3 regions of the Kosakonia calanthes genome follow, and region 2 is predicted to be linked to each of the others. Evidence: predicted binding sites of a transcription regulator. Region 2 holds the regulator's gene; each other region holds the start of a gene.

Region 1 (10,557 bases), 470 kb from region 2:
ATCTTCATCGACGCTTCGCGCACGCGGAAAAACTGCATAAAACCGGAGTCAAAACCGACAAAGTGACAGGCCAGGCCGAGGTTTAGCAAGTTGGAGTGCAGGCGTTCCACTTCCAGCAAAATGGCGCGGATCATCTGCGCGCGCGCCGGCACGACAATGCCCATCGCGTTTTCCACCGAGGTGGTGTACGCAGTGCTGTGGGCGAAGCCGCAGATGCCGCACACGCGATCGGAGAGGAACGTGACTTCGTTGTAACCCATGCGGGTTTCTGCCAGTTTTTCCATGCCGCGATGAACGTAAAACATGCGGTAATCGGCATCGACAATGTTTTCGCCGTCGACAAACAGGCGGAAATGGCCCGGTTCGTCCGACGTCACATGCAGCGGGCCAATCGGCACCACATTGTTTTTCTTGTCACCCAGTTCATTAATGAATTCATAGGTTTCCGCGTCGGTAGTCGGCGTGGGGCGCTGGCGGTAATCCATGCTGTCTTTGCGCAGCGGGTAGAGTTCATCCGGCCAGTCATCCGGCAGCACCAGGCGGCGCTCATCCGGCAGGCCGACCGGAATCAGCCCGTACATGTCGCGCACTTCGCGCTCGCCCCACACCGCCGCTGGCACGCGCGGCGTGACGGACGGGTATTCCGGTTTCAGGGCATCGACTTCAACGCGCACGGTTATCCAGCACTTCACGCCCTGCTCCATCGACAGCACGTAATACACCGCGAAATGGCCGTTCAGCTTGCGTTCGTCGTTGCCAAACAGCACCGACAGCCAGCCGCCCTGCTGGTAATAGAGAAACTCCACCACCTCCGGCAAATAATTAATCTTGATGGTGATGGTCACCTGGTCTTTGGTCTGCCACGCCTCGTCCAGCACCACGCCGGGGAATGTCTCGTGCAGGGCGGCGAGATAGTGTTGACCGATTTTTTCTTCAGACATGCATAAACTCTCTTAATATGTCGCCAGCAAGGAGACGAAGGCTAAAAAGGCGACGCCGAAACCGGCCCAGGTGAAACGCGAAGTGGCGACAAAACGCAGCCGCGCCATGCTGTTTTCAAACAGCGCGATCACCAGCACGCCGAGCACCAGCTTGAGGATCGCCACAGCCACCGCCAGCAATAACCCCGTGGCGCTGAACGCGCTCATCTGCCCCCAGGGCAAAAAGACGCCGACAAACAGTTGCAGCACCACCAGTTGCTTTAAGCTGATGCCCCATTTCAACACCGCGAAACCGCTGCCGCTGTATTCCGAGAGCGGCCCTTCCTGCAACTCTTGCTCCGCTTCCGCGAGGTCAAACGGCAGTTTGCCCATCTCGATAAACGTGGCGAAGGCACAAGCGCACAGCGCCAAAAACAGCGGCAGGCTGTAGTTCAGCGGCCAGTGATAAACGGTGTCGGCAATAAACGTAATGTGCGTGGAACCGGCGACCAGCGCTGCCACCCACAAACCGAGCAGCAAAATCGGCTCGACCAGCACGCCGAGCATCGCTTCGCGGCTGGCGCCGAGACCGGTAAATGGGCTACCGGTGTCCAGCCCGCTAATCGCAAAGAAAAAGCGGGCAATGGCGAACAGGTAAATCAGGGTGATGACATCGCCAAGCAGCGGCAGCGGCGAAGCAATCGTCACCACCGGCAGCGCCGTGGCGATGGTCAGCATGACGCCGACCATCACAAACGGTGTCAGGCGAAACACCCAGCCGGACGCCGCCGGAGCAATGCTTTGCCGCCCGAGCAGTTTGATAAGGTCGCGGTACTCTTGCAGCACGCCCGGCCCACGGCGGTTATGCAACCGCGCACGCGCCACGCGACCGATCCCGGAAAGCAGCGGCGCGAAGGCGAAGAGCACCAGCGCCTGCACGACAGCAACAACAACAGCAAACAGAAAATTCATCATCAGGCTCCTCGGGAAATCACCACGACCACCAGCACCGCCAGCTCAATCAGCGCCAGCCGCCGGAACAACACCGGCGCCGCCTCGCCTCTCCAGCCGGGGATCGGAAGCCGGGGCTCCAGCCATTTGCGCAATTTCAGTACCGGGGCGAAGGCGGCTTTAACCGGCATGGCAAAACCGTGCGCGGTAATCACCATCGAACTTTCGTGATCGTAACCGCACACCCAGGCGCTTCCCCGGCGGCGGGCCGGCAGGCGATCGCCTTTGAACAGCAGCATCAACAGCAGCGGTAACAGGGGGGCGGCGATCAGCAGTAGGGTGATCATCGGTTGCGACACCACGGTGTTGGCGGTTTGCAACGGCAGCGGAACGGCAGTGAACAGGCGCGGCAACAACCACGGCGCGGCAACGCCACCGATGATGCAGCACACCGCCAGCACGGCCACACTTGCCGTCATCAACCACGGCACCGCGCGCGGGTTTTCCGCCTGTGCGCTACGCGGTGCACCGAGGAAGGTGACACCATAGACTTTCGCCATGCACATCACCGCCAGCGCACCGGTGATCGCCAGCCCCACCGCCAGCGACGGCCCGATCAGTTGCAACAGAAAGTGGCCGCTGCCGCTTAAGCGAAAGAAGGATTGATAAATTACCCATTCGCCCGCGAAACCGTTAAGCGGCGGCAACGCGGCCATCGCCATCAGCCCGACCAGCATCGCCAGCGACATCACCGGCATCTTTTTGCCGATGCCGCCGAGTTTTTCGATATCGCGAAAACCGGTGCCAAACCACAGCGCGCCCGCGCCAAGAAACAGCGTGCTTTTAAACAGGCTGTGATTGAAAAGATGGTACAAACCGCCAATCAGCCCGAGCGCCGCCAGCGCCGGTTGGCGCAGCGCCAGCCCGGTCACGCCCGCGCCGAGTCCCAGCAAAATAATGCCGATATTTTCCAGCGTGTGGTACGCGAGCAGGCGCTGAATGTTGTGCTCCATCAGCGCGTACAAGCCACCGACAAAAGCAGTGAGCATGCCAAACACCAGCAGCGCCACACCCCACCACAACGGCGGTTGGCCGCCGAGCAAAGAGAGATTCAAGATGCCGAACAGGCCGATTTTCATTACCACCGTCGAAAACAGCGCCGCTGCGGGCGCGGGTGCGTTGGCATGCGCCTGCGGTACCCAGGCATGCAGCGGAATAATCCCCGCCAGCAGACCAAAACCGATAACGCCTAACAACCAGACGCCACTGCTGAGCGGCTGTGCGCTGAGGCTGGCGAAATCGAGCGTGTGATAGCGTTGCCACAATAGCCAGCAGACGATCGCCAGCAGCGCCGTACCGAGGCGCCCCATCGCAAACCATAATTTGCCGGATTCGCTACAACCGGTGAGGAACACCGCGCTGAGCGCCATGATTTCCGCCATCACCACCAGCGCGCCAAAGTTTGCCGCGCTCACCGCGCACAGCGCCGCCGCCAGCAATAAATTCATCAGCAAGCCGTTGGTTTTCACGCCGTCATGGCGGTGCCAGGCGATGTTATACAGGCTGACAACCGCGCCGCAGATGCCGAGGGTCAGCAACCACACGGCGCTGAGCGGCGTCACCAAAATGTGATAGTGAATCAGCGCCATCGTACCGGTAACGGTTTGCGCGCCCACCAGCGACATCGCGCCCACCGCCGTTGCCAGCATGCAGCCGACAGCGCCGCCAACCCCGGCCAGCAGGCCGCTGAGCGTCTTAGCGGGGGTGAACAAATACGCCAGCGCCGCCGCGCAAATCAGCACCGCCACCGCGCCGCTGAGCAAAGAGAGAAGAGTCATTTCGCGCTCCCGTTTAGCTGCGTGAACAGCGACAAATCGCCGTAATCCGTGTTGAGGGTTTGCTCGCGTTTGCGGCGGCTGGCTTTGGCGATATCGCGCTTATTCACCAGATGCAGCGCCTTGGTCGGGCACATGCGCACGCAGGCCGGGCCTTGCGCGTCGAAATGGCAGAGATCGCACTTCACGGCGATAGCGCGAATACCCGGCACCCAGTCAAGCAAGGTACTGACCCGCGCAGGCGCGGGCGGCGCAGCGGGCGCTTTTGGGCTATTCACATTGGCGGGAATGTCCAACGGGCGGCTACCGGAAAATTCGATAGCGCCAAACGGACAGGCGATCGCGCACAGCTTACAACTGACGCACAGGCTTTCATTGAGCTGCACCGCACCATCGACGCGGTTAATGGCATTGACCGGACAAACGCCCGCGCAGGGCGCGTCTTCGCAGTGGTGGCACTGCTGCGGCGCAGATTCATATTGACTGCGCATGACGCGCAGGCGCGGCATTGCTTGCAGCCCCTGCGCCCGGTGCGTCTCCGCGCAGGCGGCTTCGCAGGTATGGCAGCCAATACACAGCGCGGAATCGGCAATTACAAAACGGTTCACCAGCTAATCCTCAGGTGATTCACCCGGGTTACGGGCGGTCATTTATGACGAAACGTGTCGCGCCTTGTGTCACTTCGACACCTGTCGACACCCAATCTCAGGCCAGCGCGGGCGCACCGTTTTCGCTGACCAGTGTAGTGAGGTTGACCGGCGTGTCCGCAGCCAACGCGGTGTATAGGGCGTCGTAAACCGTGGCGATTTTGCTCAAATAGTGTTCCAGCACTTTTTCGCGATCGTGGGCGCTGAACGCGCCATCGACGTTGCCATCGCTGGTCAGTTGCGCCTGTGCAATCAAACGCTTGTCGTCGCTGTCTTTGTTGGCAATCGCGTATTCGATGGTGTGGCCGTTAAAGCCGCCGGTCAGGGTGATGTAAACCGTGAAGTGGTCGAACAGCACAAAACAGAGCTGCTGCTGCGGCGCGCAGCCAATGGCGTGATGCAAGCGCGCTTTGGAGAGCGTAATCCCCTGAACCAGCGCGTTGCAGTAACTGCGCCACTCTTCTTGCAGGCGGTGGTGTCGCCCGGCAATGTAATCCGCCTTTTCGCTAATTTCCCAAATCGTCATGTCTGCTTACCCGGTTAATAGAAACAACGGCGGTAAAGCATCATCCGTGCCAAATTTTAATCAATTGATTTTTATGAAAATAAAATAAAACAGCAGCATATTTCGACGTGCCATCTCGACATGTTCGTCATCGTCACAGTGACTAAACCGGTGATGGCACCGTTATTGCATTAAGGCGGCAAAGCCATGAGGAGGCGTTATGCACGAGATAACCCTGTGCCAGCGAGCGCTGGAAGTGATTGAACAACAGGCGACGGCAAATGGCGCACGAAGGGTAACCGGCGTGTGGCTCAAAGTCGGGGCGTTTTCTTGCGTGGAAACCGACGCTTTAACGTTTTGTTTTGATCTGGTTTGCCGCGGCAGCCTGGCGGAAGGTTGTACACTGCACATCGAACAACAACAGGCGGAGTGCTGGTGCGAGTCTTGCCAGCAGTACGTGACGTTACTTAGCCATCGAGTGCGCCGCTGCCCACAATGCCACAGCGACCAATTGCAGATCGTCGCCGATGACGGAATGCAAATTCAGCGACTGGAAATTGAGGAGTAAACAATGTGTACAACATGTGGTTGTCAGGACGGTAACCTTTATATAGAAGGTGACGAACATAACCCCCACTCTGCGTTTCGCGGCGCGCCCTTCGCCCCGGCTGAGCGCCCGGCGTTGAAAATCACCGGGGTGAAAACCGATAATTTCCGCCCGACGCAACTGGAAAATGGCGATTTGCATTATGGTCACGGCGAAGCCGGAACCCATGCGCCAGGCATGAGCCAGCGGCGGATGGTGGAAGTGGAAATCGACGTTCTGGATAAGAACAATCAAATCGCCGCCCGCAATCGCGCCCGCTTCGCCGCCCGCCAGCAACTGGTGCTTAACCTCGTTTCCAGCCCCGGCTCCGGCAAAACCACCCTGCTCACCGAAACCCTTCAACGCCTGAAAGCGCGCGTGCCTTGTGCGGTTATCGAAGGCGATCAGCAAACCGTTAATGACGCCGCGCGCATTCGCGCCACCGGGACACCGGCCATTCAGGTCAATACCGGCAAAGGCTGCCATCTGGATGCGCAAATGATTGCCGATGCCGCGCCGCGTCTACCGCTGGATGAGCACGGCATTTTGTTTATCGAAAATGTCGGTAACCTGGTCTGCCCGGCCGGGTTTGATCTCGGCGAGCGCCATAAAGTGGCGGTGTTGTCCGTCACCGAAGGGGAAGATAAACCGCTCAAATACCCGCATATGTTCGCCGCCGCCTCGCTGATGCTGCTCAACAAAGTGGACTTGCTGCCCTACCTCACTTTTGACGTCGAACAGTGCATCGCGTACGCGCGGGAAGTGAACCCGCAAATCGAAATTTTGCTGGTCTCCGCCACCAAAGGCGACGGCATGGACGCGTGGCTCGACTGGCTGGAGGCGCAACGATGTGCATAGGCGTCCCCGGTCAGATTTGCGCCATTGACGGCCTGCAAGCCAAAGTGGATGTCAGCGGTATTCAGCGCGATGTTGATTTAACGCTGGTCGGCAGCCATGACGAAAACGGCGAGTCACGCCTTGGGCAATGGGTGTTGGTGCACGTTGGTTTTGCGATGAGCGTCATCAATGAAGCCGAAGCGCTGGATACGCTGGCGGCGCTGCAAAACATGTTCGATGTCGAACCCGATGTCGGCGCACTGCTGTATGGCGAGGAGCGATAATGCGTTTTGTCGACGAATACCGCGCCCCGGAACAGGTGATGCAGCTTATCGCCCACCTGCGCGAGCGGGCGGCACATCTTTCTTACACGCCTGAACGCCCGCTGCGCATTATGGAAGTGTGTGGCGGCCATACCCATGCCATTTTCAAGTTCGGCCTCGACCAATTACTGCCGGAAAACATTGAGTTTATCCACGGCCCTGGCTGCCCGGTTTGCGTGTTGCCGATGGGGCGTATTGATACCTGCGTCGAGATCGCCAGCCACCCGGAGGTGATTTTTTGCACCTTTGGCGACGCGATTCGCGTGCCGGGGAAAAACGGTTCGTTATTGCAGGCCAAATCGCGCGGCGCGGATGTGCGCATTGTCTATTCGCCGATGGACGCGCTGGCGCTGGCGGAAAAAAATCCGCAGCGCAAAGTGGTGTTCTTCGGCCTCGGGTTTGAAACCACCATGCCCGCCACCGCCATTACGCTGCAACAGGCGAAAGCCCGCAATCTCGACAACTTTTGGTTCTTCTGCCAGCACATTACGTTGATCCCCACGCTGCGCAGCCTGCTTGAGCAGCCGGATAACGGCATTGACGCGTTCCTCGCGCCAGGCCATGTCAGCATGGTGATCGGCACCGACGCCTATACGTTTATTGCCGATGAGTTTCAGCGCCCGCTGGTGGTCGCCGGTTTCGAGCCGCTTGATCTGCTGCAGGGCGTGGTGATGCTGGTCGAGCAGAAAATCGCTGCCCACAGCCAGGTGGAAAACCAGTATCGCCGCGTAGTGCCAGATGAAGGCAACCGGCTGGCGCAGGCCGCCATCGCCGATGTGTTTGCGGTCAGCGGCGACAGCGAATGGCGCGGGCTGGGAATGATTGGCGAATCCGGCGTGCATCTGACAGCGCAATACCGGCGTTTCGATGCCGAAGCGCATTTTCGCCCGGCGATGCAGCAAGTCTATGACGATCCGCGCGCGCGCTGCGGCGATGTACTGACCGGCAGATGCAAACCGCACCAGTGCCCGCTGTTTGGCAGCACTTGCAACCCGCAAAGCGCATTTGGCGCGCTGATGGTTTCATCAGAAGGCGCCTGCGCGGCCTGGTATCAATATCGCGCTCAGGAGTATGAAGCATGAATGAAGTGCAGATGGCGCACGGCAGCGGCGGCCAGGCCATGCAGCAATTAATCAGCCAGCTTTTTTTAGAAGCCTTCGCCAACCCGTGGCTGGCGGAGCAGGAAGATCAGGCGCGCCTCGATTTAGCCACACTTGCCGCAGGCGGTGACCGGCTGGCCTTCTCCACCGACAGCTATGTTATCGATCCGCTGTTTTTCCCCGGCGGCGATATCGGCAAGCTGGCGGTGTGCGGCACCGCGAATGATATTGCCGTCAGCGGCGCGACGCCGCGTTACCTCTCTTGCGGCTTTATTCTCGAAGAAGGCTTGCCGATGGCGACGCTGAAAACCCTCGTCGAAAGCATGGCGGCCACCGCGCGCAGCGCCGATATCGCGATTGTCACCGGCGACACCAAAGTGGTGCAGCGCGGCGCGGCGGACAAACTGTTTATTAACACCGCCGGGATTGGCGCCATCCCCACCACGGTTCATTGGGCGGCGAGTTCCCTTGCGCCTGGCGATGTGTTGCTGGTCAGCGGCACGTTGGGCGACCACGGCGCGACCATTTTGAACCTGCGCGAAGGGCTGGGGCTGGACGGTGAACTGGCCAGCGACTGCGCGGTATTAACGCCGTTAATCCAGCCGCTGCGCGATATTCCCGGCATCAAAGCCCTGCGCGATGCCACCCGAGGCGGCGTCAACGCGGTGGTGCATGAGTTTGCCGCCGCATGCGGTTATGGCATTGAATTGAATGAACGGGATTTACCGGTAAAACCGGCGGTGCGCGGGGTTTGCGAACTGCTGGGGCTGGATGCACTGAATTTTGCCAACGAAGGAAAACTGGTGATTGCCGTACAGCGCGAGGCCGCAGAGCAGGCGCTGGCACAATTACGCGCTCACCCATTAGGGCGCGACGCAGCAATGATTGGTGAAGTGGTCGAACGCAAAGGTGTTCGGTTGGCTGGGCTTTATGGCGTGAAACGCCTTTTAGATTTACCCCATGCGGAACCGCTGCCGCGGATCTGCTAGCTTTTTTTATTTTTTTCACACCGTTTGGTGTGTTCCTGGATGAGCAAAATGGCGTATACACCGATGAGCGATCTCGGGCAACAAGGGTTGTTCGATATCACACGGATTTTATTACAGCAGCCGGATATGGCAGCACTGAGCGAGACGCTGACGCGCCTGGCCCGGCAAGCGGCGCTGGCCGACAGCGCGGCGATTGTGCTGTGGCACGCCGACAGCCACCGCGCCAGCCGCTACGCGGTGCAAACGCCCGACAACGGCGCGCAACACAGCGACAAAGCGCTACTGGCAAACGGGCCGGTGCGGCATATTCTCTCTCACCCGCAGGCGCTGCACTGCACCGCGCACATTTTTAACGAGACCTGGCCTGCTATCGCGCAAAGCGACATTTACCCCGCGTTTGCGCATTACGCGTTATTGCCGCTGGCGGCGGAGGGGCAAATTTTTGGCGGCTGCGAATTCTTTCGCCATCACGATCAGCCGTGGAGCGAGCGGGAACTCGACCGGCTCAATACCCTGACGCAACTGGTCGCCGTGGTCGCTGAGCAGTTACAAAATCACGAAAACCAGGCACCGGACTATGAATCGCTCAGCCAGCAGCGTGATGATTTTCGCATTCTTGTCGCCATCACCAACGCCGTGCTTTCCCGGCTGCATATGGATGAACTGGTGAGTGAAGTCGCCAAAGAGATCCACTACTACTTCGGTATTGACGCCATTAGCTTAGTGCTGCGCGGCAGCCGTAAAGGCAAACTGACCATCTACTCCACCCATTATCTGGATGAGACGGATCCGACCCACGACACGCAGGAAGCCGACGAAGCGGGCACGCTGACCGAGCGGGTATTCCAGAGCAAAGAGATGCTGCTGCTCAACCTGCACGAACGCGACAAACTCGCGCCTTATGAGCGCATGCTGTTTGAAACCTGGGGTAACCAAATCCAGACGCTGTGCCTGCTGCCGCTGATGTCGGGCAAAAACCTGCTCGGCGTGCTGAAACTGGCGCAGTGCCAGAAAGAGGTGTTTACCCAGGCGAACCTCAACTTGTTGCGCCAGATTGCCGAGCGCATCGCCATTGCGGTGGATAACGCGCTGGCCTACCAGGAGATCCACCGCCTGAAAGAGCGGCTGGTGGATGAAAACCTGGCGCTGACCGAGCAGCTCAACAATGTCGACAGCGAGTTTGGCGAAATTATCGGGCGCAGCGAAGCGATGTTTCGCGTGCTCAAGCAGGTGGAAATGGTATCGCCGAGCAACAGCACGGTGCTGATCCTTGGCGAAACCGGCACCGGGAAAGAGCTGATCGCCCGCGCCATCCACAACCTGAGCGATCGCAATAGCCGCCGGATGGTGAAAATGAACTGCGCGGCCATGCCCGCCGGGTTGCTGGAAAGTGACCTGTTTGGCCATGAACGCGGGGCGTTTACCGGCGCCAGCGCTCAACGCATTGGTCGTTTTGAACTGGCGGATAAAAGTTCGCTGTTTCTTGATGAAGTGGGCGATATGCCCCTTGAATTGCAACCGAAGCTGCTGCGCGTATTGCAGGAGCAGGAGTTTGAGCGGCTCGGCAGTAATAAGCTGATCCGCACCGATGTACGGCTGATCGCTGCGACGAATCGCGATCTGAAACAAATGGTCGCCGACCGCGAGTTTCGTAGCGATCTTTATTACCGGCTGAATGTGTTCCCGATCCATCTGCCGCCGCTGCGCGAGCGCCCGGAAGATATTCCGCTGCTGGTGAAAGCCTTTACCTTCAAAATCGCCCGCAAGCTGGGGCGCAACATCGACAGTATTCCGGCGGAAACGTTGCGGGTGCTGAGCGCGATGGAGTGGCCGGGCAATGTGCGCGAGCTGGAAAACGTGATTG
Region 2 (10,557 bases):
ACCGACATTGCCGCTACCGCACCAGGTGGTCACCGACGGTACGCGGTTGCGGCAAATTCTTTGGAACCTTATCAGCAACGCCGTCAAATTTACCCGCGAAGGTGGGCAGGTGACAGTTCGCGTTCGCTTCGATGAGGGCGACATGCTCCATTTTGAAGTGCAGGACTCTGGCATCGGCATTCCGCGCGACGAGCAGGACAAAATCTTCGCCATGTATTACCAGGTGAAAGATCGCCACGGCGGTAAACCGGCGACGGGCACCGGCATTGGCCTTGCGGTTTCACGTCGGTTGGCGAAAAGCATGGGCGGCGATATCACCGTCAGCAGCCAGCCAGGCAACGGTTCTCTTTTCACCTTGACCGTGCACGCGCCAGCGGTGGCCGAAGAAGTGGATGACGCGTTTAAAGAAGATGACATGCCGCTACCGGCGCTGCATGTGCTGCTGGTGGAAGATATCGAACTCAACGTGATTGTTGCCCGCTCGGTGCTGGAAAAACTCGGCAGCAGCGTGGATGTCGCAATGACCGGCACGGCCGCGCTGGAGATGTTTACCCCAGGTGAATACGACCTGGTGTTGCTGGATATTCAGTTGCCGGACATGACCGGGCTGGATATTTCGCGGGCGCTGACCAGCCGTTATCCGCGCGAAGATCTGCCGCCGCTGGTGGCGCTGACCGCTAACGTCCTGAAGGACAAACAGGAATACCTCGATGCGGGCATGGATGATGTCTTAAGCAAACCGCTGGCAGTCCCGGCATTAACTGCCATGATTAAAAAGTTTTGGGATGCCGGTGACGACGAGGAGGAACAAGTGGCAACCACGGATAACAGTAAGGCGCAAACGCTGCTGGACACCGCGATGCTGGAGCAATATCTCGAGCTGGTCGGGCCGAAGCTAATCACCGACGGGTTGGCGGTGTTTGAGAAAATGATGCCGGGCTACCTGAGTGTGCTGGAGTCGAACCTCACGGCGCGCGATCAAAAAGGGATCGTCGACGAGGGGCATAAGATCAAAGGTGCCGCCGGTTCAGTCGGTTTACGCCATATTCAGCAACTGGGCCAGCAGATCCAGTCGCCCGATCTTCCCGCCTGGTGGGATAACGTTGGCGAATGGTTCGAAGAGATGAAGCAGGAGTGGCGTAACGATGTTGCGGTATTGAAAGCCTGGGTAGACGATGCTGCAAAAAAATGACCCCGGATTAACCGGGGTGCGCGAATACTGCGCCAACACCAGGGAAACCGTGGCTGCGCCGTAATTTTTGGTTTTCTTTGCAATGGCGCAGTCTGAAAAAATTCGACCACACGCACATAAGATAGCAAATCTTAAATGATTTGTTACATCAATCAGTGAAATGTGTGAAGCAAGGCTCCCTTATCAAAATTTTTAATTATCGTCAGTAAGTTGCATAAAGGATTTAAAGCATGAAAAAAATCGGCGTTGTTCTCAGTGGCGCAGGGGTTTATGACGGTTCGGAGATCCACGAAGCAGTGATTACGCTGCTGGCGATCGCCCGTCACGGTGCGCAAGCCGTCTGTTTCGCGCCGGATAAATGGCAAAGCGATGTGGTGAATCACCTGACGGGTGAAACCATGACCGAAAGCCGTAATGTGCTGATTGAAGCGGCGCGTATTACCCGTGGGAATATCCAAACGCTGGCTCAGGCATCAGCAAACGATCTGGATGCGTTGATTGTGCCCGGTGGTTTTGGCGCGGCGAAAAACCTGAGTAATTTCGCCAGCCTCGGCAGTGATTGTGTGGTCAATGGCGAATTGAAAACGCTGGCGCTGGAGATGCACCAGGCCGGTAAACCGCTGGGTTTCATGTGCATCGCGCCCGCGATGTTGCCGAAAATCTTCGACTTTCCGCTGCGTTTAACGATTGGTACGGATATCGATACCGTCGAAGTGCTGGAAGAAATGGGCGCAGAACATGTGCCTTGTCCGGTGGGCGATATTGTTATTGATGAAGAGAACAAAGTGGTGACTACCCCGGCCTATATGCTGGCCGAGGACATTGCTCAGGCGGCAACGGGGATCGAAAAGCTGGTGGCTCGCGTGTTGGCGTTGACTGAATGAATAAGGGATTTCGCGGTTCGCTGAAAGCCACGCTTAAACGTCTTGCTCTGCGGGTTTTACTGGTTCTGGCCATCTTCTGGGGCGGGGGGATTGTGCTGTTCAGTTTTCTGCCGGTGCCGTTTTCAGCGGTGATGGTGGAGCGGCAAATCAGCGCCTGGCTGACCGGTAATTTCGGCTATGTGGCGCATTCTGATTGGGTCAGTATGGATGAGATCTCCCCGTGGATGGCGCTGGCGGTGGTTGCTGCGGAGGACCAACGTTTTCCTGATCACTGGGGATTGGATATTGCGGCGATTCAGAAGGCGCTTTCCCATAATGAACGCCATGAAAATCGTATTCGCGGCGCATCGACGTTATCTCAGCAAACCATTAAAAACCTGCTGTTGTGGGACGGTAAAAGCTGGGTGCGTAAGGGGTTGGAAGCGGGATTAACGCTCGGGATGGAAGCGGTGTGGACGAAAAGGCGCATCCTGACGGTTTACCTGAATATCGCCGAGTTTGGCGAAGGGGTATTTGGTGTGGAAGAGGCGTCGCAGCGCTATTTTCACAAACCGGCAAGCCGTCTGACCATGGCGGAAGCGGCGCTGTTGGCTGCGGTGTTACCCAACCCGATACGTTTCCAGGCTGCCGCGCCGTCCGGCTATGTGCGCACCCGGCAGGCGTGGATCCTGCGCCAGATGCGCCAGTTAGGCGGAGAAGAATTTTTGCAGCGTAACAAGCTGCATTAATCAGTCTTCGTCAAACCCGGCGACAAACAGTGCAATAACGGCGGCTAGCGCTTCGTTCTCCTGCGGGCCGCTGGCTTCCACTTCAATCTGCCGTCCTTTCGCGGAATCCAGCATCAGTAGCGCAATCACACTGCTGGCTTCCGCTTCAGTGCCTTCGTCGTTACGCAGCAGTACTTCCGCATCAAAGCCTTGCACCAGTTCAAACAGTTTCATCGCCGGGCGCGCGTGCATCCCCAGTTTATTGGTGATCTCAACGGTTTGTTTTACGGTCATGTTTTGCGTTTTTCCAGCGTGCGGTGACGGGACTGAACGTTCTTGCCACGCGAGCGGAAATAATCCGCCAGTTGTTCGGCGACGTAGACGGAACGGTGTTTACCACCGGTGCAACCGATAGCCACAGTCAAATAGCTGCGGTTGTTGGTTTCCAGCATTGGCAGCCACAGTTCGAGGTAGCTACGCGTCTGATAGATAAAGTTGTGCACTTCGGTGTGCCGATCGAGGAACGCCGCGACGGGTTTGTCGAGGCCGGTCATCGGGCGCAATTTCGGATCCCAGTGTGGGTTTGGCAGGAAACGAACGTCAAAGACATAATCGGCATCAATCGGAATACCGTGCTTGAAGCCAAAGGACTCAAAGACCATGGTCAGTTCGCGCTCGCGTTTGCCGAGCAAGCGCGTACGCAGCATTTCAGCCAGCTCATGCACTGACATTTCCGAGGTATCGACAATCAGGTCCGCGCGGGAACGCAGCGGCTCCAGCAAATTACTCTCTTCATCGATGGCGCTTTCCAGAGACAGATTTTTGCTGGAGAGCGGGTGCAGGCGTCGCGTATCGCTATAACGGCGGATCAACGTGTTACGGTCAGCATCAAGAAACAACAGTTGCGGAGAGAAGGCCTCCGGCAGATTGCTCATTGCCTGCTCAAAGATTTCCGGTGATTCCGGCATGTTACGCACGTCGATACTGACGGCGGCGGAAATCTGACGGTCGGCGAGCGTTTGCGCCAACTCAGGCAACAGCACCACCGGCAGGTTATCGACACAGTAGAAACCCATGTCTTCCAGTGCACGTAGCGCCACGGATTTCCCTGAACCCGAACGACCACTGACGATCATCAGGACCATGGGCCATTTCTCCTCAGAACGACTGATAAAAAGCGTGTTACCCCGTTACGCATCATCACTCTCGCCTTCCGTCTGCGTGATTATCTGATACAGCTCTTCATCAGTTTGCGCGCTGCGCAGGCGCCGACAGATGGTTTTATCCGCCAGTCGCTTGGCGACCAGCGAAAGCGTATGTAGATGCGTTTTGGTTTGATCGGCTGGTACTAACAACGCAAACAGCAGATCGACGGGTTGATTATCGATAGCGTCGAAAGCAATGGGCGTTTCGAGTTGCACAAAAACGCCAACGGCGCGCAGCGTGTCTTCCTCGAGCTTACCGTGTGGAATGGCGATACCGTTACCAATGCCGGTACTGCCCATTTTTTCACGCGTAAGGATCGCCTCGAAGACGACCTGCGGCGGCAGACCCAACTGTTTTGCCGCCAGTTCACTGATGATTTCCAGAGCACGTTTTTTACTCTGGCAGTGAACGCCGCTACGGGTACATTCCTGGTTAAGGACATTGCTCAGTTGAAGAGCGGAATCGTTATTCATCATAATTTCACCTAAGCGGCGTCGAAGCCAGCACCCAGCCGGGTTGCGGCGGGGTGCAACGCGCCAGACGGACGCCCGGACAATTAGTGTTGTTTCAGTTTATCTTTATGTTTGTTTAACTGCCGCGAAAGTTTATCAATTAAACCATCGATAGCAGCATACATGTCCTGCCCTTCCGCACTGGCATGCAATTCACCTCCGTTGACATGCAAGGTGGCATCCGAGATGTGAGTCACTTTCTCCACTTTCAACACAATATAGACCTGATTGATCCTTTCGAAATACTGCTCGAGCTTGGCGAATTTACTGTTCACAAATTCGCGCAGAGCATCGGTGATCTCGACGTTTTGTCCTGTGATGTTAAGCTGCATAGTGTCTTCCTTATCGGTTGGGTCAAACCAACTGTTTGCGCTGATTTGACGGCGGAATGGATAAAGATTCTCGATACTTCGCGACGGTGCGCCGCGCCACCATAATTCCCTGATCGGAAAGTATGGTCGTCAGCTTACTGTCGCTCAGTGGTTTTGCAGGGTTTTCTGCGGCGATCAATTTCTTCACCAGTGCGCGAATAGCCGTGGACGAAGCTTCGCCGCCGCCTTCGGTATTCACATGGCTGGAGAAGAAATACTTCAATTCAAAAATGCCGCGAGGGCTGTGCAGGTACTTCTGCGTCGTCACACGGGAAATGGTGGATTCGTGCATCTCGACGGCTTGGGCGATATCTGCCAGCACCATCGGCTTCATAAATTCTTCACCCTGCTCAAAGAACGCTTGTTGCTGCTCGACAATGCAGCGACTGACGCGTAACAGGGTGTCATTGCGGCTTTCCAGGCTTTTGATCAACCACTTCGCTTCCTGCAAGTTACTGCGAATGAACTGCGTGTCGGCGTCATTACGCGCGCCACTGCCCATTGCGGCATATTGCTGGTTGATTTGCAGACGCGGGATACTGTCGGAGTTTAACTCCACGGTCCAGCGCCCGTTATGCTTGCGCACCAGCACATCAGGAATGACATATTCCGGTTCGCCAGTTTGGATCGACTGACCAGGGCGCGGATCCAGAGATTGGATCAGATTGACCGCTTCTTTCAACACATCTTCTTTCAGGCGCGTGACGCGCATTAACGTGCGGAAATCGTGATTGGCGAGCAGATCCAGATGATCGCAGATGATAAGCCGGGCTTCTTCACACCACGGCGTGTCTTTCGCGAACTGGGAAAGTTGCACTAACAGGCAGTCGCGCAGATCCCGCGCCGCCACGCCGACCGGGTCGAAGCGTTGGATGCGCTTGAGCACCGCTTCCACTTCATCAAGACCGACGTCTTCGTTGCCCATACTTTCCAGCACCTCTTCCAGCGACACGGTGAGATAACCGGTATCGTCAACGGCATCAACAATGGAGGTCGCGATAGCGCGGTCAGTATCGGAAAACGGCGTCAGTTGCACCTGCCACATCAGATAATCTTGCAGAGATTGCGTGGTTTCGCCTTGGTAAATCGGCAGCTCGTCATCAATATAATCACTGCTGCTGCCGGAAGGGGTGCCTGCGGTGTAAATCTCATCCCAGCTGGCGTCCAGCGGCAGCTCGTCGGGCATCTCTTTCTGTTCGAGTGCGTCGACGGTGTCCAGGCCTTCGTTTTCCTGGGTTTGTTGGTTATCCACTTCTTCATGAAGGTCGGTTTGTTCCAGCAGCGGATTACTCTCCAGCGCTTGCTGAAGTTCCTGCTGAAGTTCCAACGTGGACAACTGCAACAGACGGATGGCCTGTTGCAGTTGTGGCGTCATGGCTAGCTGTTGGCTAAGCCTTAGTTGCAAACCTTGCTTCATATTCAGAGCAGCACTCTCCGACAAAAAACGTCAATAAACCCTACCCTATCAGAGTCTGAAGTCTTCCCCAAGATATACGCGCTTAACGTGTTCGTCTTCAAGGATTTGCTGCGGTGTGCCGTGCGCGATCAAATGCCCCTGACTGACGATATAAGCACGTTCACACACTGCCAGCGTTTCGCGAACATTGTGGTCAGTAATCAACACGCCCAGGCCGCTGTCGCGCAGGTGTTCAATGATACGTTTAATATCGATAACCGAAATTGGGTCAACGCCCGCAAATGGCTCATCGAGTAAAATAAATTTCGGGTTCGCCGCCAGCGCGCGAGCAATTTCCACACGTCGACGTTCGCCACCGGAAAGCGATTGGCCCATGCTGTCGCGCAGATGCTCGATATGGAACTCTTCCATCAGCTCATTGGCGCGATCTTCACGCTGTTCGGCGGTTAAATCATCACGAATTTGCAGCACCGCCATCAGGTTGTCGTAGACGCTCAGGCGGCGGAAAATCGACGCTTCCTGCGGCAAATAGCCGATGCCGCGACGCGCGCGCGCATGCAATGGCAGCAGGCTGATATCTTCATCATCAATGATGATGTTGCCCGCATCCCGCGACACAATCCCCACAACCATATAGAAAGTGGTGGTTTTACCTGCACCGTTAGGGCCAAGCAGCCCGACAATTTCGCCTGAGTTAACGCTCAGACTAACATCCTCAACCACGCGACGGCCTTTGTAAGCCTTGGCGAGATTTTTTGCAGTTAATGTTGCCATAACGAATTAGTTACTCTTTTTTTGCGCCGGAGCGGTGGCGGAGTTATTGCTCTTGTCCTGCAACTGCGACGGTACCAGTACCGTGGTCACGCGTTTGCCTTTTTCGCTGAACGCTTGCATTTTCTGCTCTTTCACCAGATAGGTGATTTTGTCGCCAGCAATGTTGCTGTCCAACTGCTCAAGGTAGGCGTTACCGGTCAGCACGACGAAATCTTTTTCCAGCTCGTAATGCATCTGCGAAGAGTGGCCTTTCACCGGTTTGCCGTTGTCCTGCATCTGGTAGAACGTTGCGGGATTGCCGTAACCGTCGATGATCTCTTTGCCTTGCTCGCCGCCAGGGCGCGTGACGACGACTTTATCGGCGTTGATTTTGATCGTCCCTTGCGTCACCACGACATTACCGGTGAAGGTGACAATGTTGCCTTGCATATCCAGCGACTGCTGATCGGAGTCGATATGGATAGGCTGGTCGGTATCCCCGGTCACGGCGAGTGCCGGAAGCGCGACGGCCAAAAGCGTACTGGCCAGGATAAGATTAAGGCTGCGTTTGTTTGTTTTGAATTTCATAGGAGCTTCTAACCTTTTCAATCAGCTCGGCGTTTTTGCTGCGTAAATTGCCGCGCATTTTCAGGCCGGTGGAATTAAATGTAGTTCCGTATAACGTGACCTGATCGTTGGAGGTAACATCCTGCGTTACCAGGTTAATCTGGGCGTTATCCGTGGTGATTTTTCGAAGTTGTGCATCTGCGGTCAGCGCGTTGACTTCAACATGTCCATAAAGATAAAGCATTCTGTCTTCGGTCAGCTTTGCCTTATCCGATTTGATAGACCAGGTCGGCACTTTGTCCTGATCGAACGTTGTTAATACCGGCTGGGCGAACCAGCTAATGCCCTCAGCGGAAAAATACTCGACGTTTTGCGCGATCAAGCGATAGTTCAGCGCGCCTTCTGGGCTGTAGACCACGGTATCCGTGTGTTTGCTCTTGTACGTCGGATCCGCGCTATTGGTGGCGGCTTGTTCCGGCTCATCCTGAGCGGTGAGGTTAATACCAATCAGTACCAGTGCGGCCAGTGCCAGCAAAATAATGACCCAACGTCTGGTTTTACTCATATTGATTGCCCTTTGGCCTCATCCAACTTGCCCTGCGCCAGCAGCAGTAAATCGCAAACTTCACGCACTGCGCCACGACCACCGTTGATACGCGTGACGTAATCCGCGCGTGGCAGCAGCAGCGGGTGCGCATCGGCCACAGCAACGCTTAAGCCAATTTCCGCCATCACCGGCCAGTCGATCAAATCGTCGCCGATGTAGGCCACTTGCTCGGGTGTCAGCGCCAGCTTGGTCAATAACTCCCGGTAAGCGAAAAGTTTATCCGACTGACCTTGATACAGATGCGCGATCCCCAGCGTCTCGCAGCGGTCTTCTACCAGTTTAGCTTTACGTCCGGTAATGATCGCAATATCAATGCCGGAAGTGAGCGCGCTGCGAATCCCGTAACCATCGCGAACGTTGAACGCTTTTAGCTCTTCGCCGTTGTTGCCCATATAGATGAGCCCATCGGATAAGACGCCATCGACATCCAGGATCAGCAGGCGAATTTTCTCCGCCTTTTCCATGACTTGCGTGCTTACCGGCCCATAACAGGTGGCAAGCGACGCGCCAGCATTACTCATTCTCATGTCCTTCTTTACACCACGCCAGCGCGCAGCAAATCATGCATATGTAACACACCCAGCAACTGGTCGCCATCGGCAACCATGACGGAGGTAATGTGTCGGGATTGCATTAAGTTCAGGGCATCGACCGCCAGGATATTCGGACGTACACGTATGCCGCCGGGCGTCATGACATCAGCAATCCCCAGACTGCGCACATCGCCACCCATATCAAACACGCGACGCAAGTCACCATCGGTGAAGACGCCTTCGATCTTCATCAGATCATCGCAGATAACCGTCATACCCAAATTTTTACGGGTGATCTCAAGCAACGCATCGCGCAGGCTGGCTTCTTTGCTGACATGAGGGATCTCATCGCCGGTATGCATAATGTCATTAACGCGCAACAGCAGTTTACGACCCAGTGCGCCGCCGGGGTGGGAGAGCGCAAAATCTTCGGCGGTGAAACCGCGCGCCTTCAGTAACGCCACGGCTAACGCATCACCCATGACCAGCGCGGCAGTGGTGCTTGACGTCGGCGCAAGACCCAGCGGGCAAGCTTCTTTCGGCACTTTTACGCACAGATGAATATCCGCCGCGCGCGCCATGCTGCTTTCCGGGCGGCTGGTAATGCAAATCAGGGAAACTTTCAGGCGTTTGAGCACCGGGATCAGCGCGAGGATCTCATTGGACTCGCCGGAGTTAGATAGCGCAATCACCACATCCTGGGGGCTGACCATCCCCAGATCGCCATGAGCGGCCTCGCCGGGATGCACGAAAAACGAGGGAGTGCCGGTGCTGGCGAAGGTCGCCGCCATTTTTCTGCCGATATGACCGGATTTGCCCATCCCCATTACGACGACTTTTCCGGCGCAGTAAAACATTTTTTCACATGCCTGGGTGAAGTCCTGATTGATGTATTGATCCAGCTGTGCGAGGCCTTCACGTTCAATCTCCAGGACATCTTTGCCTGCTTGTTGAAAGTCAAAACCCGGCTGCAAATCTATTTGCGACATAGTGCGTATCCGATTATCCAGTCAAAAGCGGCGACAGCCAGTAGAGCATCGCCAGCCATAAGATAAACCCGCCGAACAACAGCGCGCCAACGCCTTTGCTGATTTGCTTACGCCGCCAGCAGATAAGGGCGAAAAGGGCGCTGACCAGCAACATCACCCCATAATCACGCGTGAACGCCATCGGGTTGAAACTGCCTGGCGCTATCAATGCGGGCAAGCCCAGCACGATAGCGATGTTAAATATGTTGGAGCCAATGATATTGCCAATGGCGATATCGTCTTCACCTTTGCGGGCACCCGCAATGGCCGTTGCCAGCTCAGGAAGCCCAGTGCCGATAGCGATAACCGTCAGGCCGATGGTGAGTTCGCTGATGGCGAAGTAGTTTGCGACGACGGTGGCGTTGTCCACCACCATGCGCGTTGCCATCGGCATAATAATTAATGCGACGCCCAGCCACAGGCAGGCAACCGACAAACTGCCATCGCGCGGCAGTTCGGCTAACTGCTCACGTGTGAGGCTGTCGTTGCCCTGGCGTTCAGCCAGGCGGGCAATTTTAACAATGAACACCAGCCATAGCACGGCTAATAACAGTAAAAAGATGCCGTCAATGGGCGTGAGCTGACCATCATATAGCACAGCCCCCGCCAACAGGCTGGCTACTAAGGTTAGCGGCAATTCGCGACGCAGAATATCGGAATGGACAGTAAAAGGGTGCAACAGGGCGGCAACGCCGAGGATTAATAGGATATTGGTGATGTTTGAACCGATGGCGGTGCCGATAGCCAGATCCAACTGGCCATGCATCGCCGCAGCGACGG
Region 3 (10,557 bases), 1.9 Mb from region 2:
CCAGCCGGTTGGGCAGATTATCTCCCGCGTGACCAACGACACCGAAGTGATCCGCGACCTCTACGTCACCGTGGTCGCGACCGTGCTGCGCAGTGCGGCGCTGATTGGCGCGATGCTGGTCGCTATGTTCAGCCTCGACTGGCGCATGGCGCTAGTGGCGATGGCGATTTTCCCGGCCGTGCTGATCGTGATGCTGATTTACCAGCGCTACAGCACGCCGATTGTGCGCCGGATGCGCGCCTATCTTGCTGACATCAACGACGGTTTTAACGAAATCATCAACGGCATGAGCGTTATCCAGCAGTTTCGCCAGCAGGCGCGTTTTGGCGAGCGCATGGGCGACGCCAGCCGCTCGCATTATCTGGCGCGCATGCAAACCCTGCGCCTCGACGGCTTTCTGCTGCGCCCGCTGTTGAGCCTCTTTTCCGCGTTGGTGCTGTGTGGGCTGCTGATGCTGTTTGGTTTCTCTTCTGTCGGTACGGTGGAAGTCGGGGTGCTGTATGCCTTTATCAGCTATCTTGGCCGCCTGAATGAACCGTTGATTGAGCTGACGACGCAGCAGTCGATGTTGCAACAGGCGGTGGTCGCCGGTGAGCGCGTCTTTGAACTGATGGACAGGCCGCGCCAGACCTACGGTGATGATCAGACGCCGTTAAAAAGCGGGGCGATTGATATCGACAATGTCTCGTTTGCTTATCGCGAAGCTCAACTGGTGTTGCAGGACATCTCTTTGCAGGTCGCGCCGCGCAGTTTTGTCGCGCTGGTCGGGCACACTGGTAGCGGGAAAAGCACCCTCGCCAGTCTGTTAATGGGCTATTACCCGCTGACAAAAGGCGAGATCCGCCTCGACGGACGTCCGCTCTCCGCGCTGGGGCATTCAGTACTGCGCAAAGGGGTGGCGATGGTTCAGCAGGATCCGGTAGTGATGGCGGACAGCTTCTTCGCCAACGTCACGCTGGGGCGTGATATCAGTGAGGAGCAGGTATGGCAGGCGCTGGAAACCGTGCAACTGGCGCATCTGGCTCGCGCCATGAGCGACGGTATCCATACGCGGCTGGGCGAGCAGGGCAACAATCTCTCCGTTGGACAGAAACAGTTGCTGGCGCTGGCGCGCGTATTGGTCGACGCGCCGCAGATCCTGATCCTTGATGAAGCAACGGCGAATATCGACTCCGGTACCGAGCAGGCGATTCAGCACGCGCTGGCGGCGGTGCGTGAGCACACGACACTTGTGGTGATCGCGCACCGTTTGTCGACCATTGTCGAGGCAGAAACCATTCTGGTGCTGCACCGTGGGCAGGCGGTTGAGCGGGGGACGCATCAACAATTGCTGGCTGCGAAAGGCCGTTATTTCCAGATGTATCAACTGCAATTAGCGGGTGAAGAGCTGGCGGCCAGCGAGCGTGAAGAGTCATTGATCGCGTAATGCACCAAAATTAAGCACCTGGCCAACAGTAACCTCTGTTGGTGCAAAAATGTAACGCATCATGCACTGTCATGGTGCGTTTTTCGTTGTTGGGAACATTCCGAACGGCAGCCCTGTATTTTTCTGCGTCATCCATTCCTTGCCCCTTCTCCACCCTGCGCTGAAATCGACGCGCTTTTCACTTTTGGCACACCGCTTGCAATACCTCCTGCGTGTTAGCTGCGGCCATTATCGAATTTCGACTGGAGAAGAATGTATGAAGCTGGTTACCGTGGTGATTAAACCATTCAAACTCGAAGACGTTCGTGAAGCACTGTCTTCTATAGGTATTCAAGGGCTGACCGTGACCGAAGTGAAAGGCTTCGGGCGTCAGAAGGGTCACGCCGAGCTATACCGTGGTGCGGAATATAGCGTCAATTTCCTGCCAAAAGTGAAAATTGATGTGGCGATCGCTGACGATCAGCTTGATGAAGTCATTGATGTCATCAGCAAAGCGGCCTACACCGGAAAAATTGGCGACGGTAAAATTTTCGTTGCCGAACTGCAACGCGTCATTCGTATTCGTACCGGCGAAGCCGACGAAGCGGCACTGTAATACCTGGCACACAGTGATAGGGATTGGAACAATGAAAAACACAACATTAAAAACAACGCTTGCAACGCTCGCTCTGTTGCCTGGCCTTGCAATGGCGGCTCCCGCTGTCGCCGATAAAGCCGATAACGGTTTTATGATGATCTGCACCGCGCTGGTGCTGTTCATGTCAATTCCAGGTATTGCTCTGTTCTACGGCGGCCTGATCCGCGGTAAAAACGTGCTTTCCATGCTGACGCAGGTTGCTGTTACCTTCGCGCTGGTCTGCATTCTCTGGGTGGTTTATGGCTACTCGCTGGCGTTCGGCGAGGGCAACAGCTTCTTCGGCAGCTTCAACTGGGCGATGCTAAAAAACATCGAACTGACCGCCGTGATGGGCAGCATCTATCAGTACATTCACGTCGCGTTCCAGGGCTCTTTCGCCTGTATTACCGTCGGGCTGATTGTCGGTGCGCTGGCTGAACGTATTCGTTTCTCCGCCGTGCTGATTTTTGTGGTGGTGTGGCTGACGCTCTCTTATGTGCCGATTGCGCACATGGTGTGGGGTGGCGGTCTGCTGGCAGCCCACGGCGCGCTGGATTTCGCAGGCGGTACCGTTGTGCACATCAACGCCGCTATCGCGGGCCTGGTCGGTGCCTACCTGATTGGCAAACGTGTGGGCTTTGGCAAAGAAGCGTTTAAACCGCATAACCTGCCGATGGTCTTCACCGGTACCGCAATCCTGTATGTTGGCTGGTTCGGCTTCAACGCCGGTTCTGCGGGTTCCGCTAACGAAATCGCTGCGCTGGCGTTCGTGAACACCGTTGTTGCGACCGCTGCCGCCATCCTCGCCTGGGTGTTCGGTGAGTGGGTGGTGCGCGGTAAACCGTCACTGTTGGGCGCATGCTCCGGTGCCATCGCTGGCCTGGTCGGTATCACCCCGGCGTGTGGTTATGTCGGTGTTGGCGGCGCGCTGATTGTCGGCCTGGTTGCCGGTCTGGCGGGTCTGTGGGGTGTGACGGCGCTGAAACGTATGCTGCGCGTTGACGACCCCTGTGACGTGTTCGGTGTGCACGGCGTGTGCGGTATCGTGGGTTGTATCTTGACCGGTATCTTCGCCTCGACTTCACTGGGCGGCGTGGGCTTCGCAGAAGGCGTGACCATGGGCCATCAAGTGCTGGTGCAGCTGGAAAGTATCGCCCTGACTATCGTGTGGTCCGGTGTTGTGGCCTTTATCGGTTACAAACTGGCTGACATGACCGTGGGTCTGCGTGTACCGGAAGATCAAGAGCGTGAAGGCCTGGACGTCAACAGCCACGGCGAAAACGCCTACAACGCCTGATCCTGTTTGAGTTAACTCCTGAGCATAAAAAAGCCTCCAAATCTGGAGGCTTTTCCTTTTGGGGCGGCGTTAACTGCGGTTACGCATCACGCCTTCCTGCACGCTGGAGGCGACCAGCACACCATCCTGCGTATAAAACTCACCGCGCACAAAACCGCGTGCACTCGACGCCGACGTGCTCTCCACGCTGTAAAGCAGCCACTCGTTCATATTAAACGGGCGGTGGAACCACATGGAGTGGTCGATCGTCGCGACCTGCATACCGCGTTCCAGGAAACCCACACCGTGCGGCTGCAATGCCACCGGCAGGAAGTTGAAGTCCGACGCGTAACCCAGCAGATACTGATGAATGCGGAAATCCTCTTCCACTACGCCATTGGCGCGGATCCATACCTGGCGCAGCGGATCGGCGACATGGCCTTTCAGCGGGTTATGGAACTCGACCGGGCGGATCTCCAGCGGTTTATCGCTGAGGAACTTCTCTTTCACGCCTGGCGGCAGCAGATGGGAGAGATCGCGGGCGATCTCCGTTTCAGACTTCAGCGAATCCGGCGCAGGCGCAGGCGGCATGGTTTTCTGATGTTCGTAGCCCGGTTCCGGTGCCTGGAACGAGGCCGTCATATAGAAAATCGGTTTCCCGTTCTGGATTGCCGCCACGCGGCGGGCGCTAAAACTGTTGCCATCGCGCAGCACTTCCACGTCATAAACAATCGGTTTTTGGCTGTCGCCTGGGCGCAAGAAATAGCTGTGGAAGGAGTGAACCAAACGGTCGGCGGGAACCGTCTCTTTCGCAGCATACAGCGCCTGACCCACCACCTGGCCACCAAAGACCTGGCGTAAGCCTAAGTCTTCACTCTGCCCACGAAACAGACCCTCTTCAATTTTTTCCAGATTTAATAATGCCAGCAGATTAGATAGCGCCTGACTCATAGATTTCCTCAAATAAATAACGGCTGACCGCGCGAATTATCGGATGAGTATAACCTGGAAAAGTGAGTGGTCGGATGGGTGCAATAATCTGAATGAAAGGGCGTTTACAGGAATATATCGGGCATCTGTGCCACACTTGTTCAGGTTACGATGGTTTAGCCACACACATCTGGCGGGCGCTACGCCTGCTGGTGCATTGAAGATAAGGAGAAATCAATGAAACTCGTGCACATGTTAAGTGGTTTAGCAGTCGCAGTCGCGTTATCTGCTTGCGCCCAAAAAGGCAGTGATATCCCGACGCCTGCCCCTAACCCGAATGCGCCTGCAGCAACCAATAAACCGGCGATTACGCAACCGAGCGTGACGGGTTCCGTTTGGATCCGCCAGAAAGTGGCGCTGCCGCCGGATGCGGTATTAACCGTGACGGTTTCTGATGCATCGCAGGCGGATGCGCCGTCGAAAGTGCTGGCGCAAAAAGCGGTACGTACCGAAGGTAAACAGGCGCCGTTTAGCTTTGTGTTGCCGTTTAACCCGGCCGACATTCAGCCGAACGCCCGTATCCTGCTGAGCGCGGCGATCACCGTCGACGATAAGATGGTCTTTATCACCGATACGGTTAAGCCGGTTATCAACCAGGGCGGTACCAAAGTTGACCTGACGCTGGTACCGGTACAGCAAACCGCCGTACCGCTGCAACAGAGCGGTGGCGCGCCAACCACTGTGCCGTCAACGTCGCCAACGCAGGTTAACCCGTCTGAAGCCACCCCGGCCCCGACACAGTACTAATGTGTTCGCGCTCCTCTCTTTGCGGAGAGGAGCCTTTAGTAAACCCAGCGGTAATGTTGTAAATCAATTTGCCCGCTTCCCGACACGACAATCCCCTCTGCCAGTAAAGCCTGCCGTTGACGCTGTAAATCCGGCCCGGTCAGCGAAATGCGGCCATGACGATTCACCACCCGATGCCACGGCAGTGTGCTGCCTTCTGGCAAGCGTTTGAGCACGCCGCCAACTTGCCGCGCCGCCCGCGGCGATCCGGCCAGTTTTGCCACATCACCGTAAGTCGTGACATAGCCTTCCGGTATGGCGGCAACAATTTGCCAAACCCGTTGTGGGAAAGAATCCTGCGTATCCATAACCTTGTCCTGAAGGGAGAAGGGGCAGCATAAACAGCGTTTTGCCCGCTGTGAAGAGGCAATTGCGCAAGAAACCAGCATCCGTCCGGGCGCGGCTTGCAATTGGCAGGCTGGATAGGGATAATGCGCCAGCGCGTTGGGTAACAACGCTCTCAATGGGGGCCCTGTTGGTTCTCCCGCAATGCTACTCTGTTCACCAGGTCAGGTCCGGAAGGAAGCAGCCAGGGCAGATGACGTGTGTGCCGGGATGTAGCTGGCAGGGCCCCCACCCATTTAAGCTTCTCGCTGTTTTTTCTACGTTTTCTCATAACGTAAATACCCCGCAATTCCTCCTTTCCCGCCATCCGACGGATGAACAATGCTGTCTGAAACCTGCACTTCCGGGAAATTCTTTTTTGGTAATACCGCGAAGACGTGCTCTTTACACCACGCTGCGTTTTACGGTGGGTTCCGTGTTATTCAGCGCCATCCACAGCGGTTTGAGGCGCAGTAGCGCGCTCTCCAGCCCGGTGGATTCCAGCGCGAAAGGAATGCGCAAGTAGCGTTCAAAAGCGCCGGAAAGACCAAAGCGTGTTCCGGCGCCCAGGTGGATGCCAATGGTTTCGGCGCGCGCGGCAAACTGTGTTGCCAGCCTGTCGGGCAGCTCTATCCAGTAGGAGAGGCCACCTTCCGGCGTCTCGAAGCGCCAGTCCGGGAAATGTTCGCGCATCAGTGCGCCACAGCGATCGCGGCGCGCTTTCAGCATCGCTCTGCGCGCCGGTAAAAAATTGTGTTCGTTTTCCATCAGCCACTGCGCCGCCAGTTGCTCAATAAGCGGTGTGCCTAAATCGAGGGTATCGCGCGTCTGCGCGAGGGTGGCAATGGTGCGCGATGAAGCGCGGATCCACCCCAAACGCAGCCCGCCCCAAAACGTTTTCCCCGCCGAACCGAGGGTGATCACCGACGCTTGCGGATCGAAGGCCGCCAGCGGTGGCGGTGGGGGCGTTTCGTACCAGAGATCGACCATGGTTTCATCCACCACCAACGTGGTGCGGGTGCGCGCGGCAATCGCGGCGATGGTTTGACGCGTGGCAATATCCATACAACGCCCGGTGGGGTTGTGAAAATCCGGCATTACGTAAGCAAGGCGCGGCGCGGTTTGCGCAAGTGTGGCGGCAAAACCGTCGGTGTCCCAACCGGTTTGCGGGAGTGACACGCCAACCGGCCTGCACGACGCCCCCTGAATGGCGGCCACGGCCAGCGGATAGGTCGGGTGATCGACCACCACGCGATCGCCAGGGCCGGTCAACATGCGTAACACCAGCGCCAGCCCGCTGAGTGCGCCATTGACCACCATTACTTCATCGGCGCGCGTTGGCAATCCCCTGGCGGTATAACGCGCGGCAATCGCTTCGCGCAGCGCCAGCGAGCCAAGCTGGCTGTAGCCCGTCTGCGATAAATAGTGCGTCATTGAGGTTAAGGCGTGGGTATAAGCCTGATGAATTTCCGGCCCGGCACTGAGCGCGGCAGTCGACAGATCCAGCGACGTACCGGCTGTGCTCAGCGAGGGGATCACGCGGCTGTCCGGCAAGATCACCCGCGAGCCACTCCCGTGGCGGCTTTCGAGATAGCCTTCGTCGCGCAAGTGCGCCAGCGCGCTGGCAACCGTGGTGCGGCTCACTTCCAGCGTCGATGCCAGTTCTCGCTCGCCGGGCAAGCGCGTGTCCAGCACCAACCTGCCGTCGAGGATCAGCAAACGCAGTGCGTCGGCAAGTTGACGCCACAATGGCGTGCGGGAAGAGGCTTGTTGCCAGTGGCCTAACAGGCGTTGCAGGGATTGGCTACCAAAGCGACGAGATGACATATGCAGTCCACTATCTGAAAACTGGACATTAATCATAATGCCATTTCCGGTAAAGATGGAACCCTGTACAACCGGAGAACAACCATGCTACGTCGATTACTGCAACTCTATATTGGTTTAACCCTGTACGGTGTTTCCACTGCGATGTTTGTCCGCGCAGATTTGGGCGCCGATCCGTGGAACGTGTTCCATCTTGGCGTAGCGAAATTGCTGTCGCTGGACATTGGCACGGTGATGATCGCGACCGGCGCGCTGGTGTTGTTATTCTGGATCCCACTGCGCCAGAAGCCGGGGCTTGGTACCCTCAGTAATGTGGTTGTGATTGGCCTTGCGGCAGATGCGGCACTGATGTTGATCCCCACACTCGACTCGCTGGTGGCCCGCAGTACGCTGTTGGTTTGCGCCGTGGCGGTCAATGCCCTCGCGACCGGCATGTACATTGGCGCGGGTTTTGGCGCCGGGCCGCGCGACGGGCTGATGACCGGCGTTCACGCGCGAACCGGCTGGTCTGTGCGCAGTATCCGCACGGCGATTGAAGTCTCCGTGTTGTTGATCGGCGGGTTACTGGGCGGGACGGTGGGTGTGGGCACGGTGCTTTACGCAGTAACCATCGGCCCGCTGATTCAAATTTGCCTGCCGTGGTTTCGCCATCAACCGCGCGTAAAGCCTGAATCGAAGATCGAGCCTGTAACCTAAATTTACAGCAGACTTATCAGCAGCAATTAAGCCAGTCGATCCAGAACGCCACGCCGAAAACCACCTACTGCAACAACGTCGGCTGGCAGACTATCTGTAACACTTACCGATCGCTTTCTTGTCAGAACCCTCTGAAAGCAGGCAGCATGATTGGGTTGCCTGTTATTTTCTTTATTTGAGCTCTTTCTTAATCAAAATATATTTTGTCATATTAATGACATATTAATTTAATACTATTGTCATACTTCTAAGGCAGATTATTTGTGGGAGTTTTTAACTTGTTATATTTTTGAAATATATTTGTGGATCGGCACCATAAGTTCGTGTATTAATTAGCGTGTTTATTCACACGAGAAGGGATAATCATGAACAGTGCTGTATTAAACGTGAAAATTGATGAAGCGCTAAAAGGTAAACTTCGTCATTACGCCGAAGTGAACAATGAAAATTTAAGTACGGCAACACAAAAACTGCTACTGCTGGCATTCGAAGCGGTAGAAGAGGCGGGCGTGTCGGAAGAAGATATTGATAATCAACATACTGAAGAAGAGAGCAGTGTTCCGTTTACGCCTAAAGAAATCAAGGCATTACGCAAACTTCTGAAGAAGAAAAAATGAACCAACAACTGCTATCAACAGCCAGTAACTACAGTGAAGCCTGCGAGATGTTGCGCTCAGGTTTTGTAAAACAAGTACGTCTGGACTGGAATATTGGCACGGATGAGTTTTTTCGTATCGCATCGGATTGGTGTGACGCTGGCGCAAAAATTAAAAAAGAAGGGGATAGTTTTGTTATTTCAATAAAAGGATTTCCGATCCCTCGCCAGCAGTAACTTATTTGTCATGAAACTGTCATTTAAATTGCAATAAAAATTGTGATGATGGTTTCATAATAAAAATACAAACCATCTCAAACACACATTACGGATGATGTTTACGGCGAGCCGTGCGTGGCTCGTCGCTATTTCTTTTTGCTTTAATATTATTCCCTACCTCCAGAATATATCCTGCCATCTTCCAGGAAGCGCTCACAGGCGCCGGCCTGCGAACCGGGTATACTGTTGCAAAACGGTAGTCGCCTGGAAGCTCATGAAAACCATCACTCTCTACGATGTCGCCAGCCATGCAGGCGTCTCATATCAAACCGTGTCGCGCGTGATCAACGAGGCGGCGCATGTCTCACCGCGCACGCGCGAAAAGGTGCTGGCCGCGATGGCGGCGCTGCATTATGTCCCCAATCGCGGCGCGCAATTGCTGGCAGGTAAACGCAGCAAAACCCTCGGGCTGTTAACCACCGACCTGGCGCTGCACGCGCCTTCGCAAATTGCTTCTGCGGTTAAGTCCCGCGCCGGGCTGGCCGCCGCCAGCGTGATTATTTCGATGCTGGAACAGCACGATGCTGAAAGTTGTATTGCGGCGTTGCAGGAGTTATTAGCGCAACGCGTGGATGGCGTGCTGATCAACGTGCCGTTGGACGATGCGCTGGCGCAACAGCTTGCCGCACAGGCCGCACCAACGCCGGTGTTATTCCTCGATGTGAGCGATAGCGCGGCGGTAAACAGCCTGGTGTTTGATGCCGGGCAGGGCGCGCGGCTTGGCGTTGAACATCTGCTGATGCTAGGCCACCAACGTATCGCACTGCTCGGCGGGCCGGAAACGTCCGTCTCGGCCCGTACGCGATTTAGCGGCTGGCTGGCGGCATTACAGCAGGCGGAACTTGTCCCTTTCGCCTGCGCAAACGGCGACTGGAGCGCGGCGTCCGGTTATGAAAAAGCGCATGGCTTACTTGCCGGGCCGCAGTTGCCGCAGGCCATTCTGGTAGCGAACGATCAAATGGCGCTCGGTGTGCTGCGCGCTTGTGCGGAAAAGGGCATTGCCGTGCCGGGGCAGATTTCCGTGGTGGGCTACGATGATACGGCAGACAGCGCCTGGTTTTCGCCGCCGCTGACCACCGTTCGCCAGGCGTTTAAAGAGGCGGGCGCACAGAGCGTCGACTGGCTGCTCAACGCCGCTGAATCCGCGGCAGAATTGTGCCAGCTACGGCTGCCGGTCACACTGGTTGAGCGATATTCCACCGCACCGGCGCAACAGCAGGCGGTGAGCGGCGAATCGCTCGCCAGGCGTTTAAACGAACTGGCACAGCTTGCTGCTGCGTTGGATAAGCGTTAGCGCTTTTGTGATCCTCTTCGCTTTCGGCGGTTTTGCGGCTTTACCCGGCAAGGTTAATGCGCCATTGTGCGCTAAATTGTGAGCGCTTCGCAAAAGAGGTTTTATGTCCTTCGCCTTATCGTCATTACTCGCCCGCCGCGACTGGGAAAACCCGGTTCTCACACACTGGCACCGTTTACCGGCTCATGCGCCAATGCGCAGTTGGCGTGATGAGACCGCCGCGCGTGATGATGCGCTTTCGCCTTCGCGCCGCTTGCTCAACGGGGTGTGGCGTTTTAACTTTTTTGCTTCACCAGAGGCGGTGCCGGAAAGCTGGATCGAGACGGATTGCGCCGATGCAGTGGCGATGCCAGTGCCTTCCAACTGGCAGATGCAGGGTTTTGATACGCCTATTTATACCAACGTCACTTATCCGATTCCGGTTAATCCGCCGTTTGTACCCCAGCAA

The links. Region 2 encodes sigma-54, which starts transcription at its own class of promoters, with help from an activator protein. Its sites were predicted from a motif close to GTTGGCACANNTTTCGCTNT; they were not measured.
Region 1: hypA (hydrogenase maturation nickel metallochaperone HypA) is a predicted target of sigma-54. The motif match lies at 5,032-5,051, and genes of this name have one in related genera.
Region 3: glnK (P-II family nitrogen regulator) is a predicted target of sigma-54. The motif match lies at 1,610-1,629, and genes of this name have one in related genera.

Annotation. Positions count from the first base shown of each region.
Region 1 covers NZ_CP151800.1:1,056,705-1,067,261, reverse strand. Annotated here, with positions in the region: gene AAEY27_RS05010 (hydrogenase large subunit) at 1-941, opposite strand, end outside; gene AAEY27_RS05005 (respiratory chain complex I subunit 1 family protein) at 954-1,892, opposite strand; gene hycC (formate hydrogenlyase subunit 3) at 1,895-3,709, opposite strand; gene AAEY27_RS04995 (4Fe-4S dicluster domain-containing protein) at 3,706-4,314, opposite strand; gene hycA (formate hydrogenlyase regulator HycA) at 4,412-4,879, opposite strand; gene hypA (hydrogenase maturation nickel metallochaperone HypA) at 5,079-5,426, shown strand; gene hypB (hydrogenase nickel incorporation protein HypB) at 5,430-6,302, shown strand; gene AAEY27_RS04975 (HypC/HybG/HupF family hydrogenase formation chaperone) at 6,293-6,565, shown strand; gene hypD (hydrogenase formation protein HypD) at 6,565-7,686, shown strand; gene hypE (hydrogenase expression/formation protein HypE) at 7,683-8,693, shown strand; gene flhA (formate hydrogenlyase transcriptional activator FlhA) at 8,742-10,557, shown strand, end outside.
Region 2 covers NZ_CP151800.1:581,720-592,276, forward strand. Annotated here, with positions in the region: gene arcB (aerobic respiration two-component sensor histidine kinase ArcB) at 1-1,192, shown strand, start outside; gene elbB (isoprenoid biosynthesis glyoxalase ElbB) at 1,423-2,076, shown strand; gene mtgA (monofunctional biosynthetic peptidoglycan transglycosylase) at 2,073-2,804, shown strand; gene npr (PTS phosphocarrier protein NPr) at 2,805-3,077, opposite strand; gene rapZ (RNase adapter RapZ) at 3,074-3,928, opposite strand; gene ptsN (PTS IIA-like nitrogen regulatory protein PtsN) at 3,974-4,465, opposite strand; gene hpf (ribosome hibernation promoting factor) at 4,546-4,833, opposite strand; gene rpoN (RNA polymerase factor sigma-54) at 4,856-6,289, opposite strand; gene lptB (LPS export ABC transporter ATP-binding protein) at 6,338-7,063, opposite strand; gene lptA (lipopolysaccharide ABC transporter substrate-binding protein LptA) at 7,070-7,630, opposite strand; gene lptC (LPS export ABC transporter periplasmic protein LptC) at 7,599-8,174, opposite strand; gene kdsC (3-deoxy-manno-octulosonate-8-phosphatase KdsC) at 8,171-8,737, opposite strand; gene kdsD (arabinose-5-phosphate isomerase KdsD) at 8,752-9,738, opposite strand; gene AAEY27_RS02655 (calcium/sodium antiporter) at 9,752-10,557, opposite strand, start outside.
Region 3 covers NZ_CP151800.1:3,516,937-3,527,493, reverse strand. Annotated here, with positions in the region: gene AAEY27_RS16605 (SmdB family multidrug efflux ABC transporter permease/ATP-binding protein) at 1-1,426, shown strand, start outside; gene glnK (P-II family nitrogen regulator) at 1,683-2,021, shown strand; gene amtB (ammonium transporter AmtB) at 2,053-3,339, shown strand; gene tesB (acyl-CoA thioesterase II) at 3,409-4,269, opposite strand; gene AAEY27_RS16585 (YbaY family lipoprotein) at 4,486-5,055, shown strand; gene AAEY27_RS16580 (MGMT family protein) at 5,091-5,402, opposite strand; RNA gene ffs (signal recognition particle sRNA small type) at 5,568-5,664, shown strand; gene AAEY27_RS16570 (PLP-dependent aminotransferase family protein) at 5,824-7,245, opposite strand; gene AAEY27_RS16565 (YczE/YyaS/YitT family protein) at 7,330-7,941, shown strand; gene AAEY27_RS16560 (hypothetical protein) at 8,307-8,558, shown strand; gene AAEY27_RS16555 (hypothetical protein) at 8,555-8,773, shown strand; gene AAEY27_RS16550 (LacI family DNA-binding transcriptional regulator) at 9,030-10,109, shown strand; gene AAEY27_RS16545 (beta-galactosidase) at 10,213-10,557, shown strand, end outside.